One region of the Mesorhizobium sp. M0968 genome, then DNA from elsewhere that is predicted to be linked to it. Evidence: predicted binding sites of a transcription regulator. Region 1 holds the regulator's gene; each other region holds the start of a gene.
What was found. The regulator LexA, encoded in region 1, represses DNA repair genes until DNA is damaged. The targets are predictions, from matches to a motif close to TGTTCNNNNTGTGTTCNG.
Positions count from the first base shown of each region.

Region 1 (10,450 bases):
GCCAAGTTCGAGACATGGCGTGTCGGAACGCATATGCTCGGCTCCGAAATCTCGACGCGGCTGACGGGTCGCGTTGTATCGTACGAGCCCATGGCGAGCGGCCGCATCAGGCTGACAATCGATGTGATCTCAACGGCCAGGCCGACACTGCGCTACATGCCGGAACGGGTCCGCGTTTCGGCGATGAAGATACCGGCTGAGCTGACCGCCGGTTCCGAGATCACCGGCTATGTGCTGCTGCTGCCGCCGACCGGCCCGGTGCGGCCCGACAGCTATGATTTCTCGTTCGACAGCTATTTCGCCGGTATCGGCGGCAGCGGCTTTTTTCTCGGCAATCCGAAAGTCGTGTCGTCGGGCAGCATGCCGCTTGCCGCGCAGCTTTCTTCCGCGATCGAAGACGCGCGCGAATCCATCGCCGACCATATCCGCAGCCGCATCGGCGGTGCCGAGGGCGAGATTGCTGCTGCGCTGATCGTCGGCGTGCGCGCCGGCATTCCCGAGGAGATCAACGAAGCGATGCGGCGCACCGGCATCTACCACATCATCTCTATCTCGGGGCTGCATATGGCGTTGGTCGCCGGCACCATCATGGCGCTGCTGCGGGGTGCCTTTGCGCTGTTTCCCGATTTCTCATCGCGACGGCCGGTCAAGAAGTATGCCGCGGCCGCCGCGCTTTTTTCGATTGCGGCCTACCTCGTCTTTTCCGGCATTGTCGTGGCGGCCGAACGCAGCTTCATCATGCTGGCGGTGATGCTTATCGCCGTGCTGGTCGACCGGGCCGCGCTCACCATGCGCAACCTGGCGATCTCGGCCATCGCGGTCATCCTGGTGTCGCCGCACGAGGTGGTCGGTCCGAGTTTCCAGATGTCCTTCGCCGCGACGGCGGCCCTTGTCGGCGCCTATGCAGGCTGGTCCGATTACCGCGCCGGGAGGGCCACCACGCCGCCGCCGCGGCAGTCGCCGCTACGCCTTGCCACTCGAAAGGTCCTGCTGGGCATGTGCGGTCTGGCGATGACCTCGATCATTGCAGGGAGCGCCACGGCGCTTTTCGCCATATGGCATTTCCAGCGCGTGGCGCCGCTCAGCCTGTTCGCCAATCTGGCCATCATGCCCATCGTCTCACTGGTCGTCATGCCCTTCGCCGTTCTCAGCGCGCTGGCGATGCCGTTCGGTGCGGATGGCCCTTTCCTCTATGTCATGGGCAAGGGGCTGACGGCGATGATCGCCCTGTCCGGGTGGATCTCGGAGCGCTCGCCGATCGATGCGGTCGGGCTGATTTCGCTGAGATCCGTCCTTCTGGTGACGATCGCCCTCGTCATTGCCAGCATGGCGACGACGTGGTTGCGGCTGGCGGCACTTCCTTTTGCGCTCGCCGGCTTGCTGACGACAACGCAGACACGCATTCCCGACGTATTGGTCTCGGAGGACGCACGGCTGGTCGCGCTGTCGATCGGCAGCGGTGAACTCGCGGTCAACCGGGCACGCCCGAATGAGTTCACCATCGACAACTGGAAACGCGCGCTCACATCGGAGGCCATCGTCGCGCCGGAAACCCCTGGAAAGAACGACCCGCAATTCGACATTGCCGATCCGGCCGACCTGCCGCCGGGCATGCCGTTCATTTGCACGGACGGCCTCTGCCTTGCCAGGCATCCATCCGGCGCGATCATCGCGCAAGCCACGGACCGCGATACTGCGCGGCCAGCCTGCGCCTTTGCCAGCTTGATCGTCATCGACGACGCCACCGCCCATAACCCCTGCTACTACGACCGGCTGGTCCTCGTCGTCACCAAACGGCAACTGGCGCGCGCGGGAAGTGCCGCCGTCTATTTCGATCCACAAGCGGCAACACGCGCCGAGATCCGCTTCGCCGTCGAAAAATCATACCGGCCCTGGCACGTGCAACGGAAATTTTCACGCGCGGCACGGGGCCTGCCGCCATACCGCAGGGCCGACAATCCCAAAGCCGGCGCCAAGGGCGGAACTCAGTAGCGGCGGATCAGTCCGACGAGCTTGCCCTGCACCTTGACCCTGTCTGGTCCGAAGATGCGCGTCTCGTAGGCCGGATTGGCGGCTTCCAGGGCGATCGAGGCGCCCTTGCGGCGGAACCGCTTCAGCGTCGCTTCCTCCTCGTCGACCAGTGCCACCACGATCTCACCGGGGCTCGCCGTATCGGCATTGCGGATGATCACCGTGTCGCCGTCGAAAATGCCGGCCTCGATCATCGAATCGCCTTTGACCTCGAGCGCATAATGCTCGCCGCCCATGATCATATCCGGCGGCACCGAAATCGAATGCGTCTGGTGCTGGATGGCGTCGATCGGCACACCGGCAGCGATGCGGCCCATTACCGGGATCGAAACGGCGGCGACGACATCGTCGTCATTTCCGGCTGCGGGCACGCGCGACGATGTCGGCTTGCCCTGCCGAGGGGCGCCTTGCCCAAGGCTGCCCTGGATGACACTCGGCGAGAACTTGCGTGCCGCATTGAGGCCGGGGGCGATCGAGTCAGGCAGGCGTAGCACCTCCAGCGCACGGGCCCGGTTGGGCAAACGGCGAATGAAGCCGCGCTCCTCCAGCGCCGTAATCAGCCGGTGGATTCCGGATTTGGAAGCCAGGTCGAGCGCTTCCTTCATCTCGTCGAATGAAGGCGGGATACCGCTTTCCTTCAACCTTTCGTGGATGAACATAAGCAGTTCGTGTTGTTTGCGTGTCAGCATAGCGACCCCCAACAGAATCAGAAAAACAAACCCAGAACAAACACTATCTGTTCCAGTTGTGTTCCGCAACTGTTTAAAGTTTAATGAATGCGTTAAGGCTCGGGAAACAAACGACGTCCCCTACCGGCGTAACGCATTTTCACCGCCGCGAGCCTCATCGCCTTGATTCTGCTTTCGTTTGCGCCCTTCTGGCCTCCTAGAAGGCGGCACTGGCATCGGCCGTCGGTCGGCAAAAGGCACGGAATTGAACCCGTATCGACTGTGCGGTTTGGTCAATGCACCGTGAACGAAACGAACTCAAAACGCCAACCTCGGGTTAAGTCCCGGTTTCCACCGCCTGGTCAGGCTGCTTCTCGCCGGTGGAGCCTTGCTGCGCGCAACCAAGTAATGGAAGAACAGTCGATGCGTGTCCGGCGTTGCGTTGGATCTTGGGGGAGCAGACAAATCATGACAGGAATTCCCGATCTCGTGGCCATAAAGGCGATGGATGCCGCGGATCCGCTGCGCGCGATGCGCGACCGCTTTGTGTTGCCGCAAGGAGTGATCTATCTCGACGGCAATTCGCTAGGAGCTGCTTCACGTGCCGCTTTCGATGAACTGCACAAGGCCGCGACCGAAGAATGGTCGCATGATCTCATCCGCGCATGGAACACGGCCGGCTGGTTCAACATGCCGCTTGAACTTGGCGACCAGCTCGGGCGCCTGATCGGGGCCGCGGCCGGCCAGACAGTGGTCTGCGACACGACATCGGTCAATATCTACAAGCTGCTGCACGCCGCCATGGCCATGCGACCGGAGCGGCAGGTCATCGTCGCCGAGGGCGATAGTTTTCCGACGGACCTCTACATGGCCGAGGGTGTGGTTTCGACGCGAAAAGATACGCTGCTGCGCCTCTCGGGAGTCGACGCGCCGACCATCGAAGAGCTGATCGACGAACGCACCGCTGTGGTGCTGGTCAACCACGTCAACTATAAGTCGGGCGAACTGCGCGACATGCCGGCGCTGACGCGCAGGGCTCAGGAAGCCGGGGCGATGATCGTCTGGGATCTCTGCCACACCGCCGGCGCGATGCCAGTCGAACTCGACAAGGCAAACGCCGATTTTGCCGTTGGCTGCACCTACAAATATCTGAATGGCGGCCCGGGCGCGCCTGCCTTCATCTATGCGGCTGAGCGGCATCTTTCCGACATCCAGCAGCCGCTCACCGGCTGGTGGGGCCATGCACGGCCCTTCGCCTTCGAGCCAGGCTATGCGGCCGGCACCGGCATCCGCCAGTTTCTGTGCGGCACACAGCCGGTCCTGTCGATGCGCACGCTGAAGGGCGCGCTCGACATCTGGAACGATGTCGACATGACGGCGGTGCGCAAGAAGAGCATCGCGCTGGCGGATCTGTTCATCGAGCTTGTCGAGGCAAAGTGCGGCACTTACGGGCTCACGCTCGAAAGCACGCGCGATGGGGAAAAACGCGGCAGCCAGATTTCATTCATGCATGAGCATGGCTACCAGGTCATGCGCGCGCTGATCGAACGAGGCGTGATCGGCGATTTTCGCGCGCCATCGACCATGCGCTTCGGCTTCACCCCGCTCTATGTCGGCTACGCCGATGTCTGGCAGGCCGTCAAAGTGCTTGAGGACATCCTGCACACCGGTGCGTGGAAGGATGCGCGCTTCGCCATCAAAGCAGCTGTCACTTGAGATTGATGCGAGAGCTGGAATCGTGAGGCTGGCGACGACGCGCCGCGCGATGCTTACGGCTACGCTGCAAGGCCATATGCCAGGGAGGGCGCAGGGTGTTCGAACGTCACATTGCCGATTGGGACAACGCCTATGCCAACGGCGCCAACATAGCCGGCAGCGATCGCTGGCCGGCGGCCTGGATCGAGCCCGCGCGGGTTTTCCGCGACGTGCTTTCGACCGAGGGCAGGGCGCGGCTCGACATGGCCTATGGCGACAATCCACGCAACCGGCTCGATCTTTTCCTGCCGGCCATCAAGCCTAAGGGACTCGTGGTGTTCGTTCATGGCGGCTACTGGATGGAATTCGACAAGAATTTCTGGTCGCATCTTGCCGCTGGCCCTGTTGATCGCGGCTATGCGGTGGCGATGCCGTCCTACACGCTCTGTCCGCAGATACGCATTGGCGGCATCGTCAAGGAGGTCGGCGCGGCGATCGGCAAGGCGGCGGCGATGGTTGCAGGGCCGCTGATGCTGACCGGGCACTCGGCCGGCGGCCATCTTGTTAGCCGGATGGTTACGGCGACGACGCCGCTGGCGACCGAAGTGGTCCGGCGCGTTCGTCATGTGGTGTCGATCTCGGGGGTGCACGATTTGCGCCCGATCATGCGCACCGGCATGAACGAGACGCTGGCGATCGATGAGGCCGAGGCGCAGGCCGAAAGTCCGGTGCTGCTGCGCCCGATGGACAAGGCCCGCCTGACCTGCTGGGCCGGCGGCGGCGAGCGCGCCGAATTCCTGCGTCAGAGCGCGTTGCTGGCCAACATCTGGATCGGCCTGGGTTCCGCGACCAGCTCGGTGGTCGAACCTGACCGGCATCATTTCAACATCATCGACGGTTTGGCCGATCCAGACCATCCGCTGACCCGGACCTTGATTTCGGAGTGAGGCAGGTTCAGCGTAACATCAGCACGTCGCAGGGGGAGCCCGCCGCCGCGGCAGGCGCGAACGGCGCGCGAACGATCAGCCCGTTGGCATCGGCCAGGATTTTCAGCATCGAGGAGTCCTGGATGCCGAACGGCGTCGCCACGGGCGTACCGGCGTCATCTATGACAACAGCCCGCACATAATCTTGCCTGAGATCATTGGCCGGCATGGCGGCACCGAGCCGTGCCCGACGTATATCCTGCTGAAAGGCGCGGCCGCCGAGCCGCGCCAGCAGCGGCTTCAGGAAGAGCTGAGTGCAGACCAGGCTTGCCACCGGATTGCCGGGCAGGCCGATGCAGCGAATGTCTCCCAGCCGCCCGAACATCAGTGGCTTGCCCGGCCGCATGGCGATCTTCCAGAAATCGAGCGTCATGCCTTGCCCGGTCAGCACCTCATGGACGAAGTCGTGGTCACCGACCGAGGCACCGCCCAGCGTGACGATGACGTTCGCGCCAGCCTTCACGGCCTTTTCAACCAGCGCAGCGATCGCCTCCCTGCGGTCCGGCGCGATGCCAAGGTCGAGCGCGCGCGCACCGACCGACTGTGCGGCAGCGGCGACACCATAGGCGTTGGAGGAGATGATCTGGTCGGGGCCAAGATCGCTGCCCGGCGGCAGTAATTCGTCGCCGGTGGCGATGATGGCCACCAGCGGCCGTTTGACCACGCGCACCTCGGGGTGATTGGCCGATGCCGCCAGCGACAAGGCCGCCGGGTCGAGCAGGCGGCCTTTGGGCAGCAGGACATCGCCCTTGGCGAAATCGAGCCCGAGGCGGCGGATGTTGCGCCCCTGCACCGTCCGTTCCGTCACTTCGACGCTGCCGCCACCGAGATCGCGGACGTTCTCCTGGATGACGATAGTGTCGGCGCCTTCGGGAAGCGGCGCGCCGGTAAAGATGCGCACGGCCTGCCGCTGCTGCACCGTTCCGGCAAAGCCGCGTCCGGCCGGCGCCATGCCGACCACCGAAAGCCTTGCCGGTACGGACGCGATATCGGCCGCCCGCACGGCATAGCCGTCCATGGCGGAGGCGTTGAACGGCGGCTGGGTGCGGAGCGCCACAACCGGCTCCGCCAGCACGCGGTCGGCGGCATCCAGCAGTGCGACGCGTTCGCCCGGCAGCGCTGCTGCGCCGTCCAGCAGGCGCTCGAGCGCCTCGGCAACTGGGACCAGCACCATTATCGGCCTGCCTCGGTGGCCCCGTCTCCGGTGATCTTGTAGTCGCCGGATTTGCCGCCGGTCTTTTCAACCAGCCTTATGCCGGAGATGACCATGGCGCGGTCGACCGCCTTGGCCATGTCGTAGATGGTCAGGCAAGCGACCGAGACGGCACTCAGAGCCTCCATCTCAACGCCGGTCTTACCGGTGACGCGGGTCAATGCTGTCACCTTCAGGCCGGGCAGCGCGGCGTCCGCCTCGATATCGACAGATATCCTGGTCAGCAGCAGCGGATGGCAAAGCGGGATCAGTTCATGCGTCTTCTTGGCCGCCATGATGCCGGCAATGCGCGCGGTGCCCAGCACGTCGCCCTTCTTGGCGTCGCCGGCGAGGATCATGTCCAGCGTCTCGGGCCGCATCGCGACAAAGCCTTCTGCGACTGCCGTGCGCACCGTCACAGCCTTGTCGCCGACATCGACCATGTTGGCTTCGCCCTGCGCGCCAAGATGGGTGAGGGTGGCCGCCATCCTCAAACGGCCTCTGCCGGCGCCTTGCCCGTCAACAGCAGGCGCGTTGCCGCGGCCACGTCCTGCTGACGCATCAGGCTCTCGCCGACCAGGAAAGTCGCAATTCCGCTCTGCTCCAGCCGGCGGCAATCGTCGTGCGAAAAGATACCGCTCTCGCTGACCAGATGGCGGTCGGCCGGCACCATCGCTGCCAGCCGCTCCGAGGTCTGCAGGCTGGTTTCGAAGGTCCGGAGATTGCGGTTGTTGATACCGATCAGTCGCGACGACAGCTGCAGGGCGCGTTCCATTTCAGCCTCGTCATGCACTTCGACCAGCGCGTCCATGCCGAGCCCGAACGCTGTCGCTTCGAGTTCTCTTGCCAACGCGTCGTCGACGCTGGCCATGATGATCAGGATGGCATCGGCGCCCCATGCCCTGGCCTCGTAGACCTGATAGGGGTCGAACAGGAAATCCTTGCGCAGGGCAGGCAGCTCGACGGCAGCGCGCGCAGTGGTGAGGAATTCGGGCGCGCCTTGGAAGGAGGGTGCGTCGGTCAGCACCGAAAGGCAGGCGGCACCGCCCTTCGCATAGGCCCTGGCCAGCGCCGGCGGATCGAAATCGGCGCGGATCAGGCCTTTGGATGGGCTAGCCTTCTTGATTTCGGCAATCAGCGCGAACCTGCCGGATTTGCGCTTTGCTTCAAGGGCGGAAAGAAAGCCGCGCGGCGCGTCGGCATCCGTCGCCCGTGCCTTGATCTCAGCCAGCGGCACGCGCGCCTTGGCCGCCGTGATCTCGTCGCGCTTGTAAGCCTCGATCTTGCGCAGGATGTCGGACATGGTTTTTAACCGTTCGAAATCTCGATCAGCCTGTCGAGCACTTTCAGCGCGCGGCCGCTGTCGATGGCCTGCGCCGCCGTTACCATGCCGTCGGCGAGGGTCGTCGCTGTGCCGGCCACCACCAGCCCGGCGCCGGCATTCATCAGCACCGTATCGCGAAAGGCGCCGGCGGCGCCGCCCAGCATGTCGCGCAGTGCCTGGGCGTTGTGGGCGGCGTCGCCGCCGCGCAACTCGTCCTTGGTGTGCCGCTTCAGTCCGACGGCTTCCGGGGTCAGCGTAAAGCTGCGGATCTCGCCGCCGGCCAATTCGGCGACAAGTGTCTCGCCGGTGGTGGTGATCTCGTCATAGCCGTCGCCATGGACGATCCAGGCATGGTCGGCACCAAGTTCCTTCAACGTTTCTGCCACCGGCATGATCCATTCGGGCAGGAACACGCCGACCATCTGCCGTCTGACACTCGCCGGATTGGAAAGCGGGCCCAGCAGGTTGAAGATGGTGCGGGTTCCGAGCTCGACCCGGGTCGGGCCGACATGCTTCATCGCCGGGTGATGCGCCGGCGCGAACATGAAGCCAACGCCGGCCTCGTGGATGCAGCGGCCGATCGTCTCCGGAGGGATGTCGATCTTGACGCCCAATGCGATCAGCACATCGGCGGCGCCGGTCAGCGAGGACAGTCCGCGATTGCCGTGCTTGGCGACGGGCACGCCGCTGCCGGCGATGACGAAAGCGGATGCGGTCGAAATGTTGACGCTGTGCGAATTGTCGCCGCCGGTGCCGACAATGTCGATGGCACCCTCGGGAGCTTCGACACGCAGCATCTTGGCGCGCATGGTGGCGACGGCGCCGGCGATCTCGCTGACGGTCTCACCGCGCACGCGCAATGCCATCAAGAAGCCGCCGATCTGGCCGGGGGTGGCATCGCCGGACATGATGATGTCGAAGGCCTCGCGCGCCTCCTCGAAGGAAAGAGCGCTGCCGGCGGCGACCTTGGCGATGTGGATCTTCAGCGCGCTCATCTGGCCAGGGCTTGGGTTACGGCCGCCTGATCGATGCGGACGTCATATTGCGTCTGCAACTGCGCCACCAACTGGTCGAGCAGGTCGTCGGACATGCCGGAGGTGAAGGACTTCTGTGCGTCCTGGGGCACTGAGCTGGCATCGGCCCCGGCAGGCTCGAACACCTCGGCAACCTTGAACAGGATCTGTCCGTCGCCCGTAGGTGAGGGGATCAACCCGGTGCCGCCTTCGCCGACGCCGAACATCGCGGCGGCGCCTTCCTTGCCGAAATCGACGTCGTCCGCATCGCGCTTGACGCCGCGCTTGGTCTGCTTTTCGAGCTTGAGCTCACCGGCGATCACCTCGAGCGTGACGCCAGCCTTGAGACGCTTCTCGAGCTCCTGTGCTTTTGCGGTGAGCCGTTTGGTGGTCTCCGCCGCGGTCCAGTCGGCCACGACCTTCTGGCGGACTTCGTCCAATGTGCGGTCGCGGGCAGGCGTGATCGCGCTCACGTCGTAGAAGACGAAGCCGTTATCGGCGGTGGTGAGGCCTTCATTGTCGGTTCCGGGTTCGGATTCGAACACCGCCTTGATGAGTGCCGGCGATTCCGGCAGGTCTTTGACGATGCTTCCATCCGGCCGTTGGCCGGTGCGGTCGATGGCATCGATGGTGACGACCTTCAGCTTCAATTTGGCGGCAGCCTCGGCGAGCGAACTGCCCGAGGCGCGCGTATCCTCGTAATTGTCGTGCACGTCCAGCAAGATGCGGCTTGCCTCGCCCAGTGCCAGGTCCTTGCGGATCTGCTCGGACACTTCGGCCAGCGGCTTCACCACTTCGGGCTTGATGTCGGTGACGCGCAGCAGAACGGGACCAAAGGCGCCCTGTACGACCGGGCTGACCTCATTGACGTTCAGTTTGAAGGCAGCATCGGCGACCGCCTTGTCGGCGATCTTGTCCTTGGCCAGCGTGCCGAGCAGCGTGTCTGCCGGCGTCTTGCCTTCGGCAGCGACGATCTTGTCGAAGGTCGCGCCGGTCCTGAGCGAATCGAGCGCCGCCTTTGCGGCATCAGGTGTCTTGAACACAAGCTGCTCGATGGTGCGCATCTCCGGCGTGGTGTAGCGCGCCTTGTTCTTATTGTAGTCGTCGCTGACCTGTTGGTCGGTCACCGCGCTCAAATCCATGATGTCTTCCGGTTCGAGCCTGACATAGGAGAACTTACGGTATTCGGGAGCGGCGTAGGTTTTCTTGTTTTCCTCGAAATAGGCCGAAAGCGCGCTGTCGGACGGCGCTTCTATCGGTTCGACCAGCGATTTCGGCAAGGTCAGGTAGTCGATGGTGCGATCTTCGCCGCGATAGAGCGCGACCGCCTTGAAGAATGTATCCGGGGCCTTGAGGCCGTCCGAAACCGCCTCGACGATCTGCTGGCGGACCGCGACCTGGGCGCGGTTCTTCAAATAGTCTTCCGGCCGCATGCCGACCTGCCGAAGCAGGTACTCGAAGGTTCTCCTGTCGAAGGTTCCGGCAGGCCCTTTGAACGCCGGGTCTTCACGCGTCAGTTCGGCGAGCCGGTCCTTGGACAG
Region 1 covers NZ_JAMYNL010000014.1:50,290-60,739, forward strand. Annotated here, with positions in the region: gene NKH67_RS22085 (ComEC/Rec2 family competence protein) at 1-1,992, shown strand, start outside; gene lexA (transcriptional repressor LexA) at 1,986-2,720, opposite strand; gene kynU (kynureninase) at 3,168-4,415, shown strand; gene NKH67_RS22100 (hormone-sensitive lipase) at 4,511-5,341, shown strand; gene NKH67_RS22105 (molybdopterin molybdotransferase MoeA) at 5,349-6,554, opposite strand; gene moaC (cyclic pyranopterin monophosphate synthase MoaC) at 6,554-7,060, opposite strand; gene trpC (indole-3-glycerol phosphate synthase TrpC) at 7,063-7,875, opposite strand; gene trpD (anthranilate phosphoribosyltransferase) at 7,881-8,891, opposite strand; gene NKH67_RS22125 (SurA N-terminal domain-containing protein) at 8,888-10,450, opposite strand, start outside.

Region 2 (10,450 bases), on a different contig from region 1:
CGCGTCCACTATCCTAAAATCGATTTCCAGGACCTCCACTATTACGCCGCGCCCAAGAGCACGCCGGGGCCGACTTCGCTCAGCGAGGTCGATCCCGAACTGCTGAAGGTCTATGAGAAGCTCGGCATTCCGCTCAGGGAACAGGAAATCCTCGCCGGCGTGCAGAAGACCGATGCGTCGGAGCTCGAGGAAGCCAGCGACAACGTCTACAAGTCGGGCCGCGTCGCCGTCGATGCGGTGTTCGATTCCGTCTCCGTCGTCACCACTTTCAAGAAGGAGCTGGCGCAGGCCGGCGTCATCTTCTGCTCGATCTCGGAAGCCATCCGCGAGCATCCGGAGCTGGTGAAGAAGTATCTCGGCTCGGTCGTGCCGACCTCCGACAATTTCTACGCAACGCTGAATTCGGCCGTGTTCACCGACGGTTCGTTCGTCTTCGTGCCCAAGGGCGTGCGCTGCCCGATGGAACTGTCGACCTATTTCCGCATGAACGAGAAGAACACCGGCCAGTTCGAGCGCACGCTGATCATCGCCGAGGAGGGGGCTTACGTCTCCTATCTCGAAGGCTGCACGGCGCCGCAGCGCGACGAGAACCAGCTTCATGCCGCGGTGGTCGAACTGGTCGCGCTCGACGATGCCGAAATCAAATATTCGACGGTGCAGAACTGGTATCCCGGCGACGCCGAAGGCAAGGGCGGAATCTATAATTTCGTCACCAAGCGCGGCGACTGCCGCGGCCATCGCTCGAAGATTTCGTGGACGCAGGTCGAGACCGGTTCGGCGATCACCTGGAAATATCCGAGCTGCATCCTGCGCGGCGACGATTCCTCTGGCGAGTTCTATTCGATCGCCGTCTCGAACGGCTACCAGCAGGTCGACAGCGGCACCAAGATGATCCACCTCGGCAAGAACACGTCGAGCCGCATCATCTCCAAGGGCATCGCCGCCGGCTACTCGCAGAACACCTATCGCGGCCAGGTCTCGGCGCACCGCAAGGCGACCAACGCCCGCAACTTCACCAATTGCGACTCGCTGCTGATCGGCGACCAGTGCGGCGCACACACCGTGCCCTACATGGAAGCCAAGAATTCGACGGCGCAGTTCGAGCATGAGGCCACCACCTCGAAAATTTCCGAGGACCAGAAGTTCTACGTCATGCAGCGCGGCATCCCGGAAGAAGAGGCGATCGCGCTGATCGTCAACGGCTTCGTCAAGGACGTCATCCAGCAGCTGCCGATGGAGTTCGCGGTCGAGGCGCAGAAACTGATCGGGATCAGCCTCGAGGGGAGTGTTGGGTGAGTTAACTGGAACGGCGATCATGGATTTGTTCAAGCGGATAGAAGGCTTGATATTTGCCGTTCTGATGCTCTTGCTGACATTGGCTGTTGGTGGTGCTGTGATGGCGTTGATAGGCGCAGTGTTTGGCTTGAGTTCGACAAAAACTATTGGTGGTTCGATTGCAGGCTTAAGCGCGGCTGGGTTTTTTGGCTGGATGTTGGTCACCAGCAAGTTTGTACGCCCTTTTCGAGCTTTTAGAAAAGTTCCGTCGCAGGCCGGGCACCGCGAACAAGAAAGTGGAAAATAATGCTTGAAATCAGAAACCTCCATGCCCGTATCGTCGATGACGGCACCGAGATCATCCGCGGCCTGAACCTGACGGTCAGGGCCGGCGAGGTCGCCGCCATCATGGGGCCGAACGGCTCGGGAAAATCGACGCTGTCCTATATCCTCGCCGGCCGCGAGGACTATGAGGTCACCGAGGGCGACATCCTCTACAACGGCCAGTCGATCCTCGAAATGGATCCGGCCGAGCGCGCAACCGCCGGCATCTTTCTCGCTTTCCAGTATCCGATGGAGATACCGGGGGTGGCGACGATGGAATTCCTGAAAGTGGCGATGAACGAGCAGCGCAAGGCGCGTGGCCAGGAACCGCTGAAGATCCCGGAATTTCTCAAGCGCGTAAAGGAAGCTGCCGCCTCGCTCAACATGGACATGGCGATGCTGAAGCGGCCGCTCAATGTCGGCTTTTCCGGCGGCGAGAAGAAGCGCGCCGAGATCCTGCAGATGAAGCTGCTCGAGCCGAAGCTGTGTGTCCTCGACGAGACCGATTCCGGTCTCGATATCGACGCGCTGAAGATCGTCGCGGACGGCGTCAACACGCTGCGCTCGCCGGATAGGGCCATTGTCGTCATAACCCACTATCAGCGCCTGCTCCAATACATCGTCCCGGATACGGTGCACGTGCTCTACAGGGGCCAGGTGATCAAGTCGGGCGACAAGTCGCTGGCGCTCGACCTCGAGGCCAATGGCTATGCCGGCGTGATCGGGCAAGCCGCGTGAGATGCAAGCGGGCCCGGAAGGCAAGCCAAACAAGGCGATACTGATGAATATGCACACGACACCCCAGCGGACATTAGCCGAAACGGCGCTGATCGACGCCTTTGGCGAGCGGCTGTCGCTGCTGCCTGGCGACGGCGCGGTGATGCTGAAGCGCGACGACGCCATTGAGGCGATCAAGGGCGGCCTGCCGACGCGGCGCATCGAATCCTGGCACTATACGGACCTGCGCCGGCTGCTGATCTCGGTGCCGGACTTCGATCCGGCAGCGGTTGCGAAAGCCATTGCGCCGATCGTCGAAGGCTCCAGCGTTTTGCCGGTGCTGAACGGCGTGTCGAGTACGAAACTGCCCGGTATCAAAGGCGTTGCCGTGCAGCGCCTGTCGGAGAAGCTGACCGACGGCAGCATCGCCCCGGGGCTGGATTCCTATGGCGCCGACGATGCCATCGGCGCGCTCAACACCGCCTTTGTCGCCGACGGCTATTTCGTCGACATCGCCGACGGTGCCCAACTGGAAAAGCCGGTCGAATTGCAGAATTTGCAGGCCGGTGGACAGACGCATGTACGCTTGGCCGTCCGTGTCGGTGCCGGCGCCAAAGCTGTCGTCGTCGAGCGCCAGGCAGGCGAGGGGGCGGCGCTGGTCAGTTCGGTCAGCCAGCTTGTGCTTGGCGAGGGCGCCGAAGTGACATGGCTCATCGTGCAGGAGCAGCCGGATACGGCGACGCATCTCGCCCAGTTCAAGGCGCATCTCGGCAAGAATTCGAAACTGACGCTGTTCGTCATGAATGCCGGCGGCAAGCTTGTCCGCCAGGAGGTCGTTGTGAAGACGACCGGCGAGGGCGCCGAATTCACCTTGCGCGGCATCAATCTGCTCGCCGGCGACACCCATACCGACGTCACCATGGTGCTCGACCACGCCGTACCGCACACAGCCTCGACCGAAGTCATCCGAAACGTGGTGACCGGCAAGGCGCGCGGCGTCTTCCAGGGCCGCATCAACGTCCACCAATATGCGCAGAAGACCAACGCCAAGATGGCCTGTAACACGCTGCTTCTGTCGGATGACGGCGAGTTCTCGACCAAGCCGGAGCTCGAAATCTTCGCCGACGACGTCGTCTGCGGCCATGGCGCGACCGTCACCGAGATCGACCACAGCCATCTGTTCTACCTGATGGCGCGCGGCGTCGACGAGAAGACCGCGCGCGGCTTGCTGGTCAAGGCCTTCGTCGCCGAGGTGATCGAGGAACTGGACGACGAGGCCATCGTCGAGGCGCTGGAAGCACGGCTCGACGATTGGTTTTTGACGCACGGGTAGAGGTGACTGAGGGGTTGGTGCCAACACCCCTCATCCGTCGCCTTCGGCGCCACCTTCTCCCACAAGGGGAGAAGGAGAGGCGCTCTTCCTTCTCCCCTTGTGGGAGAAGGTGGCCGAGCGAAGCTCGGTCGGATGAGGGGTGCTGGACGGAATGAGGCGGTGCCTCGAGAGAGCTTGTAATGGACCAGAAAGTCGAAAACATCCCCTATGACGTCGAGGCGATCCGCCGCGACTTCCCGATCCTGTCGCGGCAAGTCTACGGCAAACCGCTGGTCTATCTCGACAATGGCGCCTCGGCGCAGAAACCGCAGGTGGTGCTCGACGCTATCCAGCACGCCTATTCCCAGGAATATGCCAACGTCCATCGTGGCCTGCATTTCCTGTCGAATGCCGCGACCGACGCCTATGAGAAGGCTCGCGAGACGGTGCGCCGTTTCCTCAATGCGCCGAGCACCGACAACATCGTCTTCACCTCGAATACCACGGCGGCGATCAACACGGTCGCCTATGGTTTCGGCATGCCGAATATCGGCGAAGGCGACGAGATCGTGCTGTCGATCATGGAGCACCATTCCAACATCGTGCCGTGGCATTTCATCCGCGAGCGGCAGGGCGCCAAACTGGTCTGGGTGCCGGTCGATGATCTCGGCGTCTTCCACATCGAGGAATTCGAAAAGCGGCTGACCGACCGGACAAAACTGGTCGCCATAACCCACATGTCGAATGCGCTGGGCACGGTGACGCCGATCAAGGAAATTGTGCGCATCGCCCATGCGCGCGGCATTCCGGTGCTGGTCGACGGCAGCCAGAGCGCCGTGCATATGCCGATCGACGTGCAGGATCTCGACTGCGATTTCTTCGTCTTCACCGGCCACAAGGTCTATGGCCCGTCGGGCATCGGTGTGCTCTATGGCAAGAAGGATATTCTGGAGCGCATGCGCCCGTTCATGGGCGGCGGCGAGATGATCGAGGAGGTGACGCAAGACATCGTCACCTACAACGATCCGCCGCACCGTTTCGAGGCCGGCACGCCGCCGATCGTGCAGGCAATCGGGCTTGGTGCCGCGCTCGAATACATGGAAAAGATCGGCCGCGAGCGCATCGCCGCGCACGAGGCCGATTTGAAGGACTATGCGCATCAAAAACTGCGCGCCATCAACTCGCTGCGCATCTTCGGCGATGCGCCCGGCAAGGGCGCCATCATCTCGTTCGAGCTGCAGGGTATCCATGCCCATGACGTGTCGATGGTCATCGACCGGCAGGGAGTGGCGGTCCGCGCCGGCACGCATTGCGCGCAGCCGCTGTTGAAACGCTTCGGCGTAACATCCACATGCAGAGCGTCGTTCGGCATGTATAATACCAGGGCCGAAGTCGATGCTTTGGCCGATGCGCTGGAAAAAGCGCGAAAATTCTTCGGGTGACGATCATGGATGATGCCAGCCACACCGCCGAGACCAATTCGGAAGCGACGACCAATGCGGCGGTTTCCGGATCGACAATCCCCGCCGACGAATTGGCGCGGCTGACCGACGACATCGTCTCGGCGCTGAAGACGGTCTACGACCCGGAAATCCCGGCCGACATCTACGAGCTCGGCCTGGTCTACAAGATCGACATCGAGGACGACCGCTCGGTCAAGATCGACATGACGCTGACCGCGCCCGGCTGCCCGGTGGCCGGCGAAATGCCGGGTTGGGTCGAAAATGCCGTCGGCGCCGTCGAAGGCGTTTCCGGCGTCGAGGTCAACATGACCTTCGATCCCCCCTGGTCGCCCGACCGCATGTCGGAAGAGGCACAGGTGGCGGTGGGCTGGTATTAGCATCCGACCAGACAGAGGCTGGCGCACTTGCGCCGGGTACAAAACTTCACCATTTTAGGTGAGGAATCATTCGGCAGGCCTTGAACCTGCAAAGAATGGAGAAGGAAAGACATGGGACGCTTCGCCGTCATCACGATGACCGAAAAGGCTGCCGACCGGGTGCGCGAGATCGTCGCGACCCGTGAGAATGCGCATGGCATTCGCCTTGGCATCAAGAAGGGCGGCTGCGCCGGCATGGAATATACGGTCGATCTGGTGACCGAGCCGAACACCAAGGACGACCATATCGAGCGCGATGGCGCCCATGTCTATGTCGCGCCGGAGGCGGCACTTTTCCTGTTCGGCACCGAGATGGATTTCGAGCAGACGACACTGCGAACCGGCTTCACCTTCCGCAATCCGAACCAGAGCTCGGCCTGCGGCTGCGGCGAATCGGTCGAATTGAAGCCGGCTGATCTGAAGGCACTGGCCGAGGCGCGCGAAGCAAGCGCGGCTTAGCGTCTCTGGTGATGAGTGCCGAGGCATATCGCTGGCGGTGTGCCTGTTGCGGTCAGGAATATACCGGGCTTCCAACAGATATGGCGTTCGGTGCGCCCGTGGACACGGACACGCTTGACGATGCCGCTCGAGCGACCTTTCGTAAGAATGAAGATTTCTGCGAGGTGCGCCGTGCGTCGGGGGTAACAGATCGGTTTGTTCGTTGCTTGCTGCCTCTGCCAGTGCCTCAGCTATCCAGCGAGTTCTGTTTCGGCGTATGGATGTCGGTCTCGGAAAAAAGCTGGGATCTATACCGAGATGGATATGACAGTGGCCAGTATGAAGAAGAACTCTGTTTTGGATATCTGATGCACAACATTCCTGAGTATCCCGGCTCGTTGCATCTGCATGCCAATGTTGTATTTCAGCCCGGTGATCAGCGTCCGAAGGTGTTTCTGCATGATGCAGATCATCCCTTGGTTGCGGCCCAACGCAGTGGGGTGGATGTGGCGCAGATAGAGCGCTGGGTGGCTCTCACGCACCGACCTAAGGCCGGGAGCAACTAATCCACCCACATCCCCGTTCGCTTGTGCCAGTCTGCGATCGACTCCTCCGGGTAAACATCGAAGACCTTGTCGCCCTTGCCGATATCCGGCTCGACCCAGTTCGCCTTGTATTTCAGCATCAGATGCACCTTCTCCGGCGGCTTCGGCAGGTCTGTGTCGATCGCCGAGGCGAAGGGGTGCACCAGCTCCGGCCAGGTCGGATCGTAGAGCCAGAGTGCCGTCCCGCATTTCGTGCAGAAGTTCCGCTCGCCGGTCGAGGTCTCGCGTTGCGGGTGCTCGTCGTCCTCGATCTCGGCGCGGTAGACGCCGAGATGGCGCTTGCCCTGGACTTTCAGCGTCTCGTAATCGGCGCCGAGATTGATGGCAAAACCGCCGCCGCCCTGCTGCTTGCGGCAGATCGAGCAGTAGCACAGCATGAACGGCACCGGCGTGTGGCTTTCCACCTGGAAACGCACGGCATTGCACCGGCAGGACCCTTTGAGCAGAAGCGGCATGAGAAACTCCGACGAAAGTGATTTGAACTTTGTCAGGATGGCGCCGGTTGCGGCGATGACAAGGGGAAATCCGGGTGACATGATCGCCGCATGGACAACGAGCGCATAGAAGAGCTTTTCGAAGGCCTCGGCCCGGTCAGCATCCGCAAGCTGTTCGGCGGCAAGGGCATCTATTTCGACGGCGTCATCGTCGCCATCGTCATCGGTGGCGAATTGATGCTGAAGGCCGACGCCGAAAGCGCCCCGGAATTCGAAGCGGCCGGCTGCCGGCAATGGACCTATACCGGCTCGCGCCACGGCAAGCTCGTGTCGATGCCCTATTGGAGCGTTCCCGACAGCGCGTTCGACGATCCCGACGAGATGGCGATCTGGGCGCGCCGCGCCTACGAGGCAGGACGGCGCGCCGGCAAATAGGCTGCGTCATGCTTCGGCAATTCCGGGCCGCACTTCATGCCAGCTCCCGCGCCTCGGGCACGAGCGCCAGCGCTTCGGCAAAGCCAGCGCTGGTGAAGGCGGCACTCTCGACGACGAGCATCGCTGCGGCAATGCCTTCGCGCAGTGCCGCGCGCAGCGTCAGGCCGCGCAGCAGGGCAGCGATCGTGGCGCCTGCCAATGCGTCGCCGGCGCCGGCAGCATCGGTCCGCTTTTGCAGCGGCGGTGGCGAGATCGAGAACGCGCTCAATTCGTCGAAACCGAGCACTGGTTCGTCGCCGGCGGTGATCACGCCGCTTTTCAGCCCGGCGCGTCTCAGGCCGTCGACGATGCCTTGATCGATTTGGACGCCGGCGAGCACGCCGGCCTCGCGCCGGTTCATGAAGGCCATCGCCAGACGGTCGAGCACCGGCGTCAGCCGCGCCGCTTTGTTGGGCGAGACCGCAAGCGCAAACACCGGCTTGCCGGCGGCGAGTGCCGCCAGCCGCTCCAGCGCGGTCGACGGCAGGTTGGCGTCGCACAGCACCGCGTCAGCCGAACCGATCGCTTCCCGCACCTTGGCGCGGCGGATCTGCTTGGGAAGCGCCAGCTCGTAGAGCACCATGTCGGCAAGGCCGGCGATCAGCCCGCCGTCGCTGTCGATCAGCATCGTATGGCTTGGCGTTGCTCGGTCGAGGAACACCGCCGACAGGTCGGCAATGCCGGCCTCGGTGACGGCGCGTAAAACCGTGTCGCCAAGGGCATCGCCGCCGCGCACCGAAAGCAGCGCGGCCGAGGCGCCGCGTCGCACCGCAAAGCGCAAGGCGTTGAAGACGGCACCGCCGACATGCTCGCGCATCGTGCCGGGGTTGGAAGCGGCCGGCACGAAGGCGCCGGCAACCCGGCCGCGCCGCTCGATATAGGCGCCGCCCACGGCCAGGATCGTCGGGGATTTGATCATGCCGTCAAAATGCCCTTTAGCTGTTGCCCGGGGAGACTAGGTCGCCGGGCGGAACCCTGCAATCGCGGGTCCGATTCGGTCGGTAACGGCAACGGCGCCGCATGCGAGGTGAGATACATCCGAAGCAATAATTGCGAAACAAAAATAGAACAAATAGGGATATGCGTTATTTTTCAAACCCTTGGTGCTCATTGACAAATGAGAACAAATGAGGTACATTCTTTTAAGGATTGCGGGATTGTCCGGCCTCCATTGACGACCACGGGGTGATGTATCATGGCTCAGAATTCTTTGCGGCTTGTAGAGGACAAAGCGGTGGACAAATCAAAGGCTCTGGATGCGGCGCTGTCGCAAATCGAGCGTGCCTTCGGCAAGGGCTCGATCATGCGGCTCGGCGCGAACGAGCAGGTCGTCGAGATCGAGACGGTGCCGACCGGCTCGCTTGGGCTGGACATCGCGCTTGGCGTCGGCGGCCTGCCGCGCGGCCGCATCGTCGAGATCTACGGGCCGGAAAGCTCGGGCAAGACGACGCTGGCGCTGCACACGGTGGCCGAAGCCCAGAAGAAGGGCGGCATCTGCGCCTTCGTCGATGCCGAGCACGCGCTCGACCCGGTCTATGCCCGCAAGCTCGGCGTCGATCTCGAAAACCTTTTGATCTCGCAGCCCGATACCGGCGAGCAGGCGCTGGAGATCTGCGACACGCTGGTGCGCTCCGGCGCCATCGACGTGCTGGTGGTCGATTCGGTGGCGGCGTTGACGCCGCGGGCGGAAATCGAAGGCGAGATGGGCGATTCGCTGCCCGGCCTGCAGGCCCGCCTGATGAGCCAGGCACTGCGCAAGCTCACCGCCTCGATCTCGCGCTCCAACACCATGGTCATCTTCATCAACCAGATCCGCATGAAGATCGGCGTCATGTTCGGTTCGCCCGAGACGACGACCGGCGGCAATGCGTTGAAATTCTATGCCTCGGTCCGCCTCGACATCCGCCGCATCGGCTCGGTCAAGGATCGCGACGAGGTCGTCGGCAACCAGACCCGCGTCAAGGTCGTCAAGAACAAGCTGGCGCCGCCCTTCAAGGTGGTCGAGTTCGACATCATGTATGGCGAGGGCGTCTCCAAGACCGGCGAGCTGGTCGATCTCGGCGTCAAGGCGGGCGTGGTCGAAAAGTCGGGCGCCTGGTTCTCCTACAATTCGCAGCGTCTTGGCCAGGGCCGCGAAAACGCAAAACTGTTCCTGCGCGACAATCCCGACACGGCGCGCGAGATCGAGCTGGCGCTACGGCAGAATGCCGGGCTGATCGCTGAGAAATTCCTTGAGAACGGCGGCTCAGAAAGCAGCGACGACGGTTTCGAGGACGACGCTGGGGTGATGTAGGGCAAGCGACGCCTCGCTGAGCCTCAGCCAGGTTTCGATTTGATGTTTTGATTTTGAGTTTGCGTAATCGATGCGTTTCGAACCGCCGGCCCAAGGCCGGCGGTTCGCGTTTGACGGCGAGGCAGACGCATTTCAAGGCGCTGGTGAAAGCCGGGATTTGAGCCCATTTGGTGTTTCTGGACAGGCTGCGGTGCGACCGCTAAAAGGCCATGTCTATTTTCCGCCGGCAGCCGGCGGTTCTCTCGAAAAGGCAGTATTCATGAGTGGCGTCAACGAGATCCGGTCGGCATTTCTCGACTATTTTCGCAAGGAAGGTCACGAGGTCGTCGCGTCAAGCCCGCTGGTGCCGCGCAATGACCCGACGCTGATGTTCACCAATGCCGGCATGGTGCAGTTCAAGAACGTTTTCACCGGTCTGGAGAAGCGGCCCTATTCGCGCGCCACGACCGCCCAGAAGAGTGTTCGCGCCGGCGGCAAGCACAACGACCTCGACAATGTCGGCTACACTGCGCGCCACCTGACCTTCTTCGAGATGCTCGGCAATTTCTCCTTCGGCGACTATTTCAAGGAGCGGGCCATAGAGCTTGCCTGGAACCTGATCACCAGGGAGTTCGGGCTGAAGAAGGACAAGCTGCTGGTCACCGTCTACCACACCGACGACGAGGCGGCTTCGTACTGGAAGAAGATCGCCGGCCTTTC
Region 2 covers NZ_JAMYNL010000005.1:155,708-166,157, reverse strand. Annotated here, with positions in the region: gene sufB (Fe-S cluster assembly protein SufB) at 1-1,296, shown strand, start outside; gene NKH67_RS11080 (hypothetical protein) at 1,316-1,582, shown strand; gene sufC (Fe-S cluster assembly ATPase SufC) at 1,582-2,337, shown strand; gene sufD (Fe-S cluster assembly protein SufD) at 2,381-3,649, shown strand; gene NKH67_RS11065 (cysteine desulfurase) at 3,829-5,070, shown strand; gene NKH67_RS11060 (SUF system Fe-S cluster assembly protein) at 5,076-5,468, shown strand; gene sufA (Fe-S cluster assembly scaffold SufA) at 5,580-5,966, shown strand; gene NKH67_RS11050 (DUF2199 domain-containing protein) at 5,978-6,511, shown strand; gene NKH67_RS11045 (GFA family protein) at 6,508-7,005, opposite strand; gene NKH67_RS11040 (TfoX/Sxy family protein) at 7,096-7,419, shown strand; gene NKH67_RS11035 (PfkB family carbohydrate kinase) at 7,454-8,377, opposite strand; gene recA (recombinase RecA) at 8,654-9,751, shown strand; gene alaS (alanine--tRNA ligase) at 10,011-10,450, shown strand, end outside.
Region 2: the regulator LexA is predicted to act here: its motif matches at 8,512-8,529, upstream of recA (recombinase RecA).

Region 3 (10,450 bases), on a different contig from region 1:
GACAATGCGCGCACCGGCGGCGTGGTCAATGCGGGCGAAGACCAGCAATCCTGCACGTTCCACAGTCCCGACCAGGCGATCGATCGTTTCGGCCACGCCGAAGCGGCTTTGGACCGTGATGAGACCGTTCTTTGCCATCACTCCGCCGCTTCGCGCTTGCCTCCGGGGCGCCGCTCCAGCAAGTCCCTCAGGAACTGCCCGGTATAGCTGCGTTTTTCGCGGACGATGTCCTCCGGCGTGCCGGACGCCACCAGCTCACCGCCGCCGTCACCACCTTCGGGGCCAAGATCGAGTACCCAGTCAGCCGTCTTGATCACCTCGAGATTGTGCTCGATGACGACGACCGTGTTGCCCTGGTCGACCAGCTCGTGCAGCACTTCGAGCAGCTTGGCTACGTCGTGGAAATGCAGGCCGGTGGTTGGCTCGTCGAGGATGTAGAGCGTCTTGCCGGTCGCCTTGCGTGATAGTTCCTTGGCGAGCTTGATGCGCTGCGCCTCGCCGCCCGACAAAGTCGTTGCCTGCTGGCCAACATGGATGTAGCCGAGGCCGACCCGTTTCAGCGTCTCCAGCTTGTCGCGCACGCCGGGCACGGCGGCGAAGAAATCGACGCCTTCTTCGACCGTCATGTCGAGAACGTCGGCGATCGATTTGCCCTTGAACAGGACGTCGAGCGTCTCGCGATTGTAACGCTTGCCGTGGCAAACGTCGCAGGTGACGTAGACATCGGGCAGGAAGTGCATCTCGATCTTGATGACGCCATCGCCCTGGCAGGCTTCGCAGCGGCCGCCCTTGACGTTGAACGAGAAGCGGCCCGGCTGGTAGCCGCGCGCCTTGGCCTCCGGCAGGCCGGCGAACCAGTCGCGGATCGGCGTGAAGGCGCCGGTATAGGTGGCGGGGTTGGAGCGCGGGGTGCGCCCGATCGGCGACTGGTCGATGTCGATGACCTTGTCGAGGAATTCCAACCCCTCGATGCGGTCGTGCTCGGCCGGATGCTCGCGCGAGCCCATGATGCGGCGCGACGCCGCCTTGAACAGGGTCTCGATCAGGAAGGTCGACTTGCCGCCGCCGGATACGCCGGTGACGGCGGTAAACGTGCCGAGCGGGATTTCGGCGGTGACGTTCTTCAGGTTGTTGCCGCGCGCGCCGACGACCTTCAGCCGGCGGTTCTTCTTGGCCTCACGCCGCGCTGCCGGCGTCGCTACTTCGAGCTCGCCCGACAGGTATTTGCCGGTGATCGAAGCGGGCGTCGCCATGATCTGCTGCGGCGTGCCCTGGGCGATGATGTGGCCGCCATGGATGCCGGCCGCCGGGCCGATATCGACGACGTAGTCGGCATGCAGGATGGCGTCCTCGTCATGCTCGACGACGATGACCGTGTTGCCGATGTCGCGCAGATGCTTCAGCGTGTCGAGCAGGCGGGCGTTGTCGCGCTGGTGCAGACCGATCGACGGCTCGTCCAGCACGTAAAGTACGCCGGTCAGGCCGGAGCCGATCTGCGACGCCAGACGGATGCGCTGGCTCTCACCGCCTGAAAGCGTGCCGGAGTTGCGCGACAGCGTCAAATAGTCGAGACCGACATCGTTGAGGAAGCGCAGCCGCTCCCGGATTTCCTTGAGCACGCGCACCGCAATCTCGTTCTGCTTGTCGTTGAGCGAAGCGGGCAGACCGGTGAACCACTGGTCGGCCTTGCGGATGGACAGCTCGGTGACCTCGCCAATGTGCTTGCCGGCGATCTTGACCGCGAGCGCCTCGGGCTTCAGCCGATAGCCGCGGCAGGCCGGGCAGGGCGTGGCCGACATGAAGCGCTCGATCTCCTCGCGCATCCAGGCGGATTCGGTTTCCTTCCAGCGGCGCTCGAGATTGGGGATGACGCCCTCGAAGGTTTTCGTCGTTTTGTAGGAGCGCAGACCGTCATCATAATGGAAAGTGATTTCGCGCTCGCCGGTGCCGTGCAGGACGGCTTGCCTTGCCTCCTCGCTCAAATCCTTGAACTTGTCGCCGAGCTTGAAGCCATAGGCAATGCCCAGCGCTTCCAGCGTCTGCGCATAATAGGGCGAGGTCGACTTCGCCCACGGGCTGACGGCGCCGGCGCGCAGCGAGACATTCTCGTCGGGCACGACCAGGCTGGCGTCGATGGCGCGTTGGCTGCCGAGCCCGTCGCAGGTCGGGCAGGCGCCGAACGGATTGTTGAAGGAGAACAGCCTGGGCTCGATCTCGGGAATGGTGAAGCCGGACACCGGGCAGGCGAACTTTTCCGAGAACAGCATGCGTTCATGCGTCTCGTTCTTCGATTTGTTGACCGAATCCTCGCCGGTCTGGCTGGCGTCGAGCGGCTTGTCGGCAAATTCCGCCACCGCCAGCCCGTCGGCCAGCTTCAGCGCGGTCTCGATGGAATCGGCGAGCCGCGTCGCCAGATCGCCGCGCACGACGATGCGGTCGACGACGACGTCGATGTCGTGCTTGTACTTCTTGTCCAGCGCCGGCACGTCGGCGATCTCATAGAAGACGCCATCGACTTTGACGCGCTGAAAACCCTTCTTCTGCAGCTCCAGCAGTTCCTTGCGGTACTCGCCTTTGCGGCCGCGCACCATCGGCGCCAGAATGAACAGCCGGGTGCCTTCCTCGACAGCAAGCACCCGGTCGACCATCTGCGAAACCGTCTGGCTCTCGATCGGCAGGCCGGTGGCCGGTGAATAGGGTACACCGACGCGGGCGAACAAAAGCCGCATATAATCGTAGATCTCGGTGACGGTGCCGACCGTCGAACGTGGGTTCTTCGAGGTGGTCTTCTGCTCGATGGAAATGGCCGGCGACAGGCCGTCGATCTGGTCGACGTCCGGCTTCTGCATCATTTCGAGGAATTGCCGTGCATAGGCCGAAAGGCTCTCGACGTAACGGCGCTGGCCCTCGGCGTAGATGGTGTCGAAGGCAAGCGACGACTTGCCCGACCCCGACAGGCCGGTCATGACGATCAGGCTGTCACGCGGCAGATCGAGATCGACATTCTTCAGATTGTGTTCGCGTGCCCCGCGAATGGAGAGATATTTATGGTCGGCCATCGCCGGTCGCCGCCTCAGAATCTGGAATTCGTGGGATGGGCGGGTTTTCCCGACCGTCCCCTATGTAGGTAATTTCGCCGCCTTTTCGAGAGACGCCACAACTCTCGACCAAAGCGTTTAACCGCCTTTCGCGCGAACGGGCAAGCGGAAAGAACAAAGGCCGAACGCGCTCCTGACAAAAGCTGCCCGCGCAGCCGGCTTCACAAAGCGTCTCGCGATCACATTTTTCGGCAACCCGGCTATTCAAGGTTGACGTCCCCGCGTCATGGGGGCAGAATCCACACGTCAACGAAGCCGGCCGTCTTTCGATGGCCTCGCGGCCTGGGGCTAGCCTGCGAGACGCCGCGGGTTATGCGATGAGCGCTTCGACGACAGTCGCAACGAACAGAAGGAGAGCAGAGGCATGACTCCACCGGATTGTTCCTTGAGGCTCCACGTGTCGCTGGAGCCGCGGCAGGTATAAGTAGCCAGGTCAGACGTTTAGCGCCACCTGCCCACGTTGACCTGCCGATCCCACAACAATCAGAGACTGCTAGTCGGATCGTCGGCTGAACGCCGCGAAGCATCCGAAGTAAAAAGCCGGCAGTATACTCCCGGCAATTTGGATTTCAGATCCAAGAAGCCCCGTCAGTTGCAAAAGCAATGGCGGGGCTGTTCGTTTGAAGCGCAATATTTGTGGTTCACATCAGGCGAACTTAGCGGCTGGAGGGCCTGATCCCGCCGGCAGCGACATCGATGGTGATGCTACCGGAAATCCGAACGTCGGTATCGCCAATCTTGAAGGTGCCGTTGCCGCTGCCTAGAGCCATATCGTCAGGCTCAGGCCGCGGCGCTGGCTCGGCGATGCGATAATCGCTGGTCACACCGGGCAGAGCGCCCTTTTGCGAAGACGTCGAATTATCTTGGGCAAGTGCCATACCCACCAGCATGTTCGTGCCGGCAACGGTAGCGATGGCAAGGCATAAAAGGCTGGATGAGCTGCTGGCGGTCATCGCCGGACTATAGTGCCGCGATAGCGGCAAGACCAGACCGATGGCGCTGAAATTGCGGGCGCTCAATCTCCTCAGTTCCGTCCGCCGGCCCGGCTCGTTCATGCGGCCTGCTTGCGAGTGTCGAAAACATGGTCGACGAGGCCCCAATCCTTGGCCTCCTGCGCGGTCATGAAAAAGTCGCGGTCGAGCGTGCGTTCCACTTCTTCGTAGGTGCGGCCGCAATGGCGGGCGTAAAGATCGGTCATGCGACGCTTGGTGCGAAGGATGCCCTCGGCATGGCGCTGGATATCGGAGGCTTGGCCCTGGAAACCGCCGAGAGGCTGATGCAGCACGATGCTGGTGTTGGGTAGCGCGATGCGCCGCCCCGGTGTGCCGGCCATCAAAAGGAACGAGGCCATCGAGGCGGCGAAGCCCATACAAACCGTGGAGACCGGGCAGCTGATATACTGCATCGTATCGTAGATGGCGAAACCGCTGGTCACCACGCCGCCCGGCGAGTTGATGTAGAGCGAGACCTCCTTGTCGGGATTGTCGGATTCCAACGACAGAAGCTGGGCGCAGACCAGCGCCGACGTGCCGTCGTCGATCGCCCCGTTGATGAAGACGATGCGCTCGCGCAGCAGCCGCGAAAATATGTCGAAGGCACGTTCGCCGCGGCTCGACTGCTCGATCACCATCGGCACCAGATTGGCAAGGCCGCTCATCGGTTGTCTCCGTTGACTGTTGTCGTTCAGGCCGCGCGCAGGAAGAGGCGCGGGGTGTTTGCGGCGATCTGCTTGTGCCTGGGAGTGCGCGCTTCAAAGGAAAGCCGGCAACCGGCGCCTGCCATCGCGATCTCCGGCACTGCTGCCCGAGCAAAACCGTCATGGACGATGCGTAGATGCGTGCCGCCGGAAACGGTGCGGTCGAGCGTAAAGGTGACGATGCTGTCCACTGGGCTGTCGTTCATTGCGCTGTCCAGGGGGCTGCCGGGCGGCACCTGCGTATCGCCGGGCGCCGGGCGCTCCCGCCAGGAATAGCGCAGCAGCCGTCCGGGATCCGCGTCGAGGATTTCGCACTCGATCGGCGCATTCGGCGCTTTAAAGGCAAAGCGGTTGCCGATTTCGGGCTTGATGTCGTTCGGCATCATCCAGGCCGCGAGCAGGTCCGGCACCGTCAGCGCCCGCCACACCTTTTCCGGCGGTTCGGGCAGCTCGCACTCGAACTCGATCTTGTCTGCGGCCATTTCGGCGCGTTCTTTGCCTCGGCTGGTCATTGGTCCATGTCCTTCAAAACCGTCTTGAGCCTTTCGATGCGCTCTGGCCAGAACGCACGGTAGCGTTCGATCCAGCCGAGCAGTGGCGCAAGCCCCTTCGGATCGACGCGGTAATAGGCGTTGCGACCGGCCCGGCGCTCCACCACGAGGCCGGCGCCGCGCAGCACTGCGAGATGTTGCGATACCGCCGGCTGCGATACCGGTATGCCAGTGCGCAGTTCCGACACCGTCATCTCGCCGTCGGCGAGCCGCTCATAGACGGCGCGACGCGTTGGATCCGCCAGTGCCCGAAAAATGTCTGCTTCGATCATGCCGAAAGCATAAGTCAATACTTATCGGTTTGGCAAGCCGTGTTTTTTAAGACAAGCGGTGTTTTTTAAGACAGGCGAGGTTTTACAAACTCGCTGGAAGCCAGCGTCTCACCATGTCGGGGGATCCGTTGAACGTCGCCTCGAAAACTGGTGACGCGAGCACAGCATGAATATGAAGCAATTCGGAGCCGACGTTTCGGAAGCCATGTTGCCTGTGCGCGGCGACAACAAGCGACTGTCCGGCAGTCAAGACGAGATGCTCTTCGTCGATCCACATCTCGGCCCTGCCAGCGATGACGGTAAGCACTTCCTCGACCGGGTGCCAATGTGTCGGGGCGCCAACCGCGGGTTCGACCCATTGTTCGAATATGCAAAGTTGAGTTGCGCCGTTGCAGGCCGAGACATGCATGCGGGTCTTTACTCCCGTCCGCCACTCTTCTTGCGGCTGATCGTCATGCGCAACCATCTTCATGCGTTCGCCTCGATCCCATGGTCTGTGGAAATTCGACGCCAAGACACTACTTCTTACTGACAACTATTGACAGTGCAGGGCCTCTCCTGTAGAACGAAAAGAGAACAAAAACCTTGTGGGAAAAGGCAGCGACGGCAGGCAGGGATTGTCCATAGCCTGTAAGGTGCGGCGACAAAAATTCGGTTTCGGATGAGCGCGGAGAAGTATCATGGCGGGTAGCGTCAACAAGGTCATTCTGGTGGGCAACCTCGGGGCGGACCCTGAAATCCGCCGCCTGAATTCGGGTGACCCGGTCGTCAACATCCGCATCGCGACGTCGGAAAGCTGGCGCGACAAGACGTCCGGAGAGCGCAAGGAAAAGACCGAGTGGCACAATGTCGTGATCTTCAACGACCAGATCGCCAAGGTGGCCGAGCAGTATCTGAAGAAGGGCATGAAGGTCTATGTCGAGGGCCAGCTGCAGACGCGCAAATGGCAGGACCAGACCGGCAATGACCGCTATACGACCGAAATCGTGTTGCAGAAATTCCGCGGCGAGCTGCAGATGCTCGATGCGCGGGGCGAGGGCGGCGGCCAAGTCGGCAACTATGCCGGTGGTGGTGCGAGCCGCGGTTCCGATTTCGGCCAGTCCGGCCCGGGCGAAAGTTTCAATCGCGGTGGCGCCAACAAGGGCGGCGGCGGTGGTTCGTCGCGCGAGCTGGACGACGAAATCCCGTTCTGATTTCTCGGGGCGGACTGCCCTTGCGGCGAAAAGCGCCGGCACCTTGGTCACGAAATGGCGTCCCGAAAATCTGTCTTGGATTTTCGGGACGTTGTGCGTTTGAGCGGTGAAAGGACGTATCAGGTGAAGGCAAGGGTCAAATGGGTCGAGGAGCGCACTTTCGTTGGCGAGTCCGCCAATGGGCACAAGCTGGTGCTAGGCACTGCGTTCGGGCCGGAGGGCAAGACGCCGGGGCCGAGCCCAATGGAACTGGTGCTGATCGGCACTGGCGGCTGCTCCGCCTATGACGTGGTCCATATCCTCGAAAAGGGGCGCGAGGCGGTCGAAGATTGCGTGGTCGAACTCGATGCCGACCGTGCAGAAGCCGATCCCAGGGTGTTCACCCGCATTCACATGCATTTTGTCGTCAAGGGCCGGGCGCTATCACACGACAAGGTGAAGCGGGCGATCGGGCTTTCGATCGAGAAATACTGCTCGGCCTCGGCAATGATGGCCAAGACTGCCGAGATTACCCACGACTTCGAAGTCATTGAAACGACAGCGAAGTAGGGCTGTTCCTACGTCGCCATCAGCGCCTTGATGCCGTCGGCGACGAACTGTACGGCGAGCGCCGCCAGGATGACGCCGAGCAGCCTTGTCAGGATCGAACGGCCGGTTTGGCCGAGGATACGGTCAATGCGCTCTGACAGCACGAACACCAGGTAGGTGATGACGAGGCAGATGGCGATGATGCCGACAAGCGCTGTCTGCGCGCCTAAACCCTGAAACGAGCTTGAGAGCAGGACGGTCGCCGAAATCGCGCCGGGACCGGCAATAAGCGGGATCGCCAGCGGAAAGGCGGCGATGTTGTGGATCATGTCCCTGGTGATGGCGACGTCGCCGATCTTCTCCTTGCGGTCCTGCCGGCGCTCGAACACCATTTCGAAGGCGATGAAAAACAGCAGAAAGCCGCCGGCGACGCGGAAGGCCGGCAGAGTGATGCCGAAGACTGACAGGATCGACGCGCCGGCGATTGCGAACAACGCCATTACCAGGAAGGCGATGACCGAGGCGCGCACGGAGACCTGGTTGCGCTCCTCGCGGTTCATGCCGCGGGTAACGGCGAGGAAGAGCGGCGCCAGGCCGGGCGGATCGATCGTCACCAGTATGGTGACGAAGGCGTTGAACAGGCTGTCGAAGCTCGGCATGCTGACCCTCCCCGCCGGCAAAGCCGGATAACGGGATTGGTAGAGCAAAGCGGAGCCAGTGGAAACCGTGCGGATCAGGGGCTGGCGGTGCGGCGCGCCAGAAACTCGACTTCGAGACGCCAGGTGGCGCCGTCGTCCTGTGAGCGTTCGCCCAGCCAGCGGAACGAATTTTCGGTGATGCGCGAAAAGCTCCAGCGCACAGCAGATCCGGTGCCGTCTGCGCCTTGCTGGATGATGGTATCGCCCTCGGCACGGCCGAGCTGGCGGCTGTAGTACTGATTGCGCGGATCGCTCCAGAAGATGTGCCAGGCGTCAACGCCGGGATCGTAGACGCGCAACGTCGTGCCATAGAAGGTCCATTTGCCGAGCGAGGGCGAGGGGCCGGCGTCACGGGCAGGCAGGATCCATACGTCCTGGATCGCGCGGCCTTCGAGCACCCAGCCGAAATGCACTTCGCCGCGCCCGGTCAGCACCTGACCGTCCTCGAGATGGCGCGTGGCGTCGAACGTCCAGGCGCCGACGAAGCGGCCATAAAGATTCAGTTTCTCGGCAAGGGCCGGTACGGGCCCATCGCTGTGCAGGACCTTGGCAAAGGAATTGGACATGGCTTCGCTCTCATCTTGTCAGGAGACCGGCAAGCATAGAGGCCGACAGGGGTTCTGCGCTTGGGAAAAGTTGCTATGTTTCGGCGATGACGACGAGCGCGCACAGGCTGGCGTCGGGCCGAGGCTGGCAGGTGTCGGATGTCATCTGCACCGCCAGCGCCGCCGACAGGCCATTCGAGGAGGAGCATCGGGATTTCTGCGTTGCCGCCGTAACCAACGGCACCTTCCGCTATCGTGCGCGCGAGGGCACGGCGATGCTGGCGCCAGGCGCGCTCCTGCTCGGCAATCCCGGCACATGCTACGAATGCGGGCACGAGCATGGCGCCGGCGACCGTTGCCTCTCCTTCCATTTCGGACCGGCCTACATGGAGCGGATCGTCGCCGACGTGCCGGGCGCCAAGACGCTCGATTTCGGCACGCCGCGCCTGCCGCCCTTGCCGGCGCTGGTGCCGCTGCTTGCCGAAGCGGAGGCGGCGCGCGAGATGGCCGACACCGGCGCGTTCGAGGAACTCGCCCTGCGCATTGCCGGTGCCGCGGCAACAGCGGCTTGCAGCGCTACGGATCGGGGACGGACGCCGAGCCGCCGAGACCAGAAGCGTGTCGCCGAAGCGGTGCGGCGCATCGAAGTCGATGCCGACCGGCCGATCTCGCTTGCCGAACTCGCCGACGAGACCGCCACCAGCCCTTACCATTTCCTGCGCACCTTCCGGCACGTTGCCGGTATGACGCCCTACCAATTCCTGCTGAGAGCGCGGCTGCACAGGGCAGCCGTGCGGCTGCGGACGTCGGATCAGACGATTTCGGCGATTGCCTTTTCGGCGGGATTCAACGATCTATCAACCTTCAATCGCCGTTTCCGGCGGCTGATGGGCGAGGCGCCGGGTACTTATCGCGCCCGCCGGCGACGCCCGTGAAAGGGTGCACGGCCATATCGTCGCAATTGGTTTATCCTTTTGAATTTGCCGCTAAAAACCACACTGGAAAACTGCCGCGATTGTTGGAGTTTCAGGCTGGCTTCCTATATAAGCACCAAGTGATTCCTGATTAGATTGTGATCCGATTTGACCGACCAAAAGACACCGCGCGGCGCCGACGGCGGCCCCACCGGCATCGAGCCGATATCCATCATCGAGGAGATGCAGCGCTCCTATCTCGATTACGCCATGAGCGTGATCGTCAGCCGCGCGCTGCCGGACGTGCGCGATGGCCTCAAGCCGGTGCATCGCCGCATCCTCTACGCCGCCTATGAGAGCGGCTATCACTGGAACCGCAAATATGTGAAATCGGCACGCCCGGTCGCCGACGTGATGGGCAAATACCATCCGCATGGCGACGCCTCGATCTACGACGCTTTGGTGCGCATGGCGCAGGATTGGTCGCTGCGCGTGCCGCTGATCGACGGGCAGGGCAATTTCGGCTCGATCGACGGCGATCCGCCGGCGGCGATGCGCTACACGGAATCGCGGCTGACCAAGGTCGCGCATGAGTTGCTGGAAGACATCGACAAGGACACCGTCGATTTCCAGGACACTTACGATGCGTCGGGCAGCGAACCGAAAGTCCTGCCGGCGCGCTTTCCGAACCTGTTGGTCAACGGCTCCGGCGGTATCGCCGTCGGCATGGCCACCAACATCCCGCCGCACAATCTGGGCGAGGTCTGCAACGGCGCCATTGCCCTCATCGATAATCCGGCGATCGACCTTCCGGCGCTGATGGAGATCATTCCGGGACCGGATTTCCCGACCGGCGGCATCGTGCTTGGCCGTTCCGGCATCTACAGCGCCTATTCGACCGGCCGCGGCTCCATCGTCATGCGCGGCCGCGTCAACGTCGAGGCGCGCGGCAACG
Region 3 covers NZ_JAMYNL010000015.1:95,603-106,052, forward strand. Annotated here, with positions in the region: gene NKH67_RS23045 (DUF302 domain-containing protein) at 1-138, opposite strand, end outside; gene uvrA (excinuclease ABC subunit UvrA) at 138-3,059, opposite strand; gene NKH67_RS23055 (hypothetical protein) at 3,755-4,153, opposite strand; gene NKH67_RS23060 (ATP-dependent Clp protease proteolytic subunit) at 4,150-4,755, opposite strand; gene NKH67_RS23065 (SRPBCC family protein) at 4,782-5,306, opposite strand; gene NKH67_RS23070 (ArsR/SmtB family transcription factor) at 5,303-5,617, opposite strand; gene NKH67_RS23075 (cupin domain-containing protein) at 5,700-6,089, opposite strand; gene NKH67_RS23080 (single-stranded DNA-binding protein) at 6,298-6,810, shown strand; gene NKH67_RS23085 (OsmC family protein) at 6,934-7,359, shown strand; gene NKH67_RS23090 (MarC family protein) at 7,368-7,997, opposite strand; gene NKH67_RS23095 (hypothetical protein) at 8,072-8,602, opposite strand; gene NKH67_RS23100 (helix-turn-helix transcriptional regulator) at 8,689-9,516, shown strand; gene gyrA (DNA gyrase subunit A) at 9,664-10,450, shown strand, end outside.
Region 3: the regulator LexA is predicted to act here: its motif matches at 3,209-3,226, upstream of uvrA (excinuclease ABC subunit UvrA).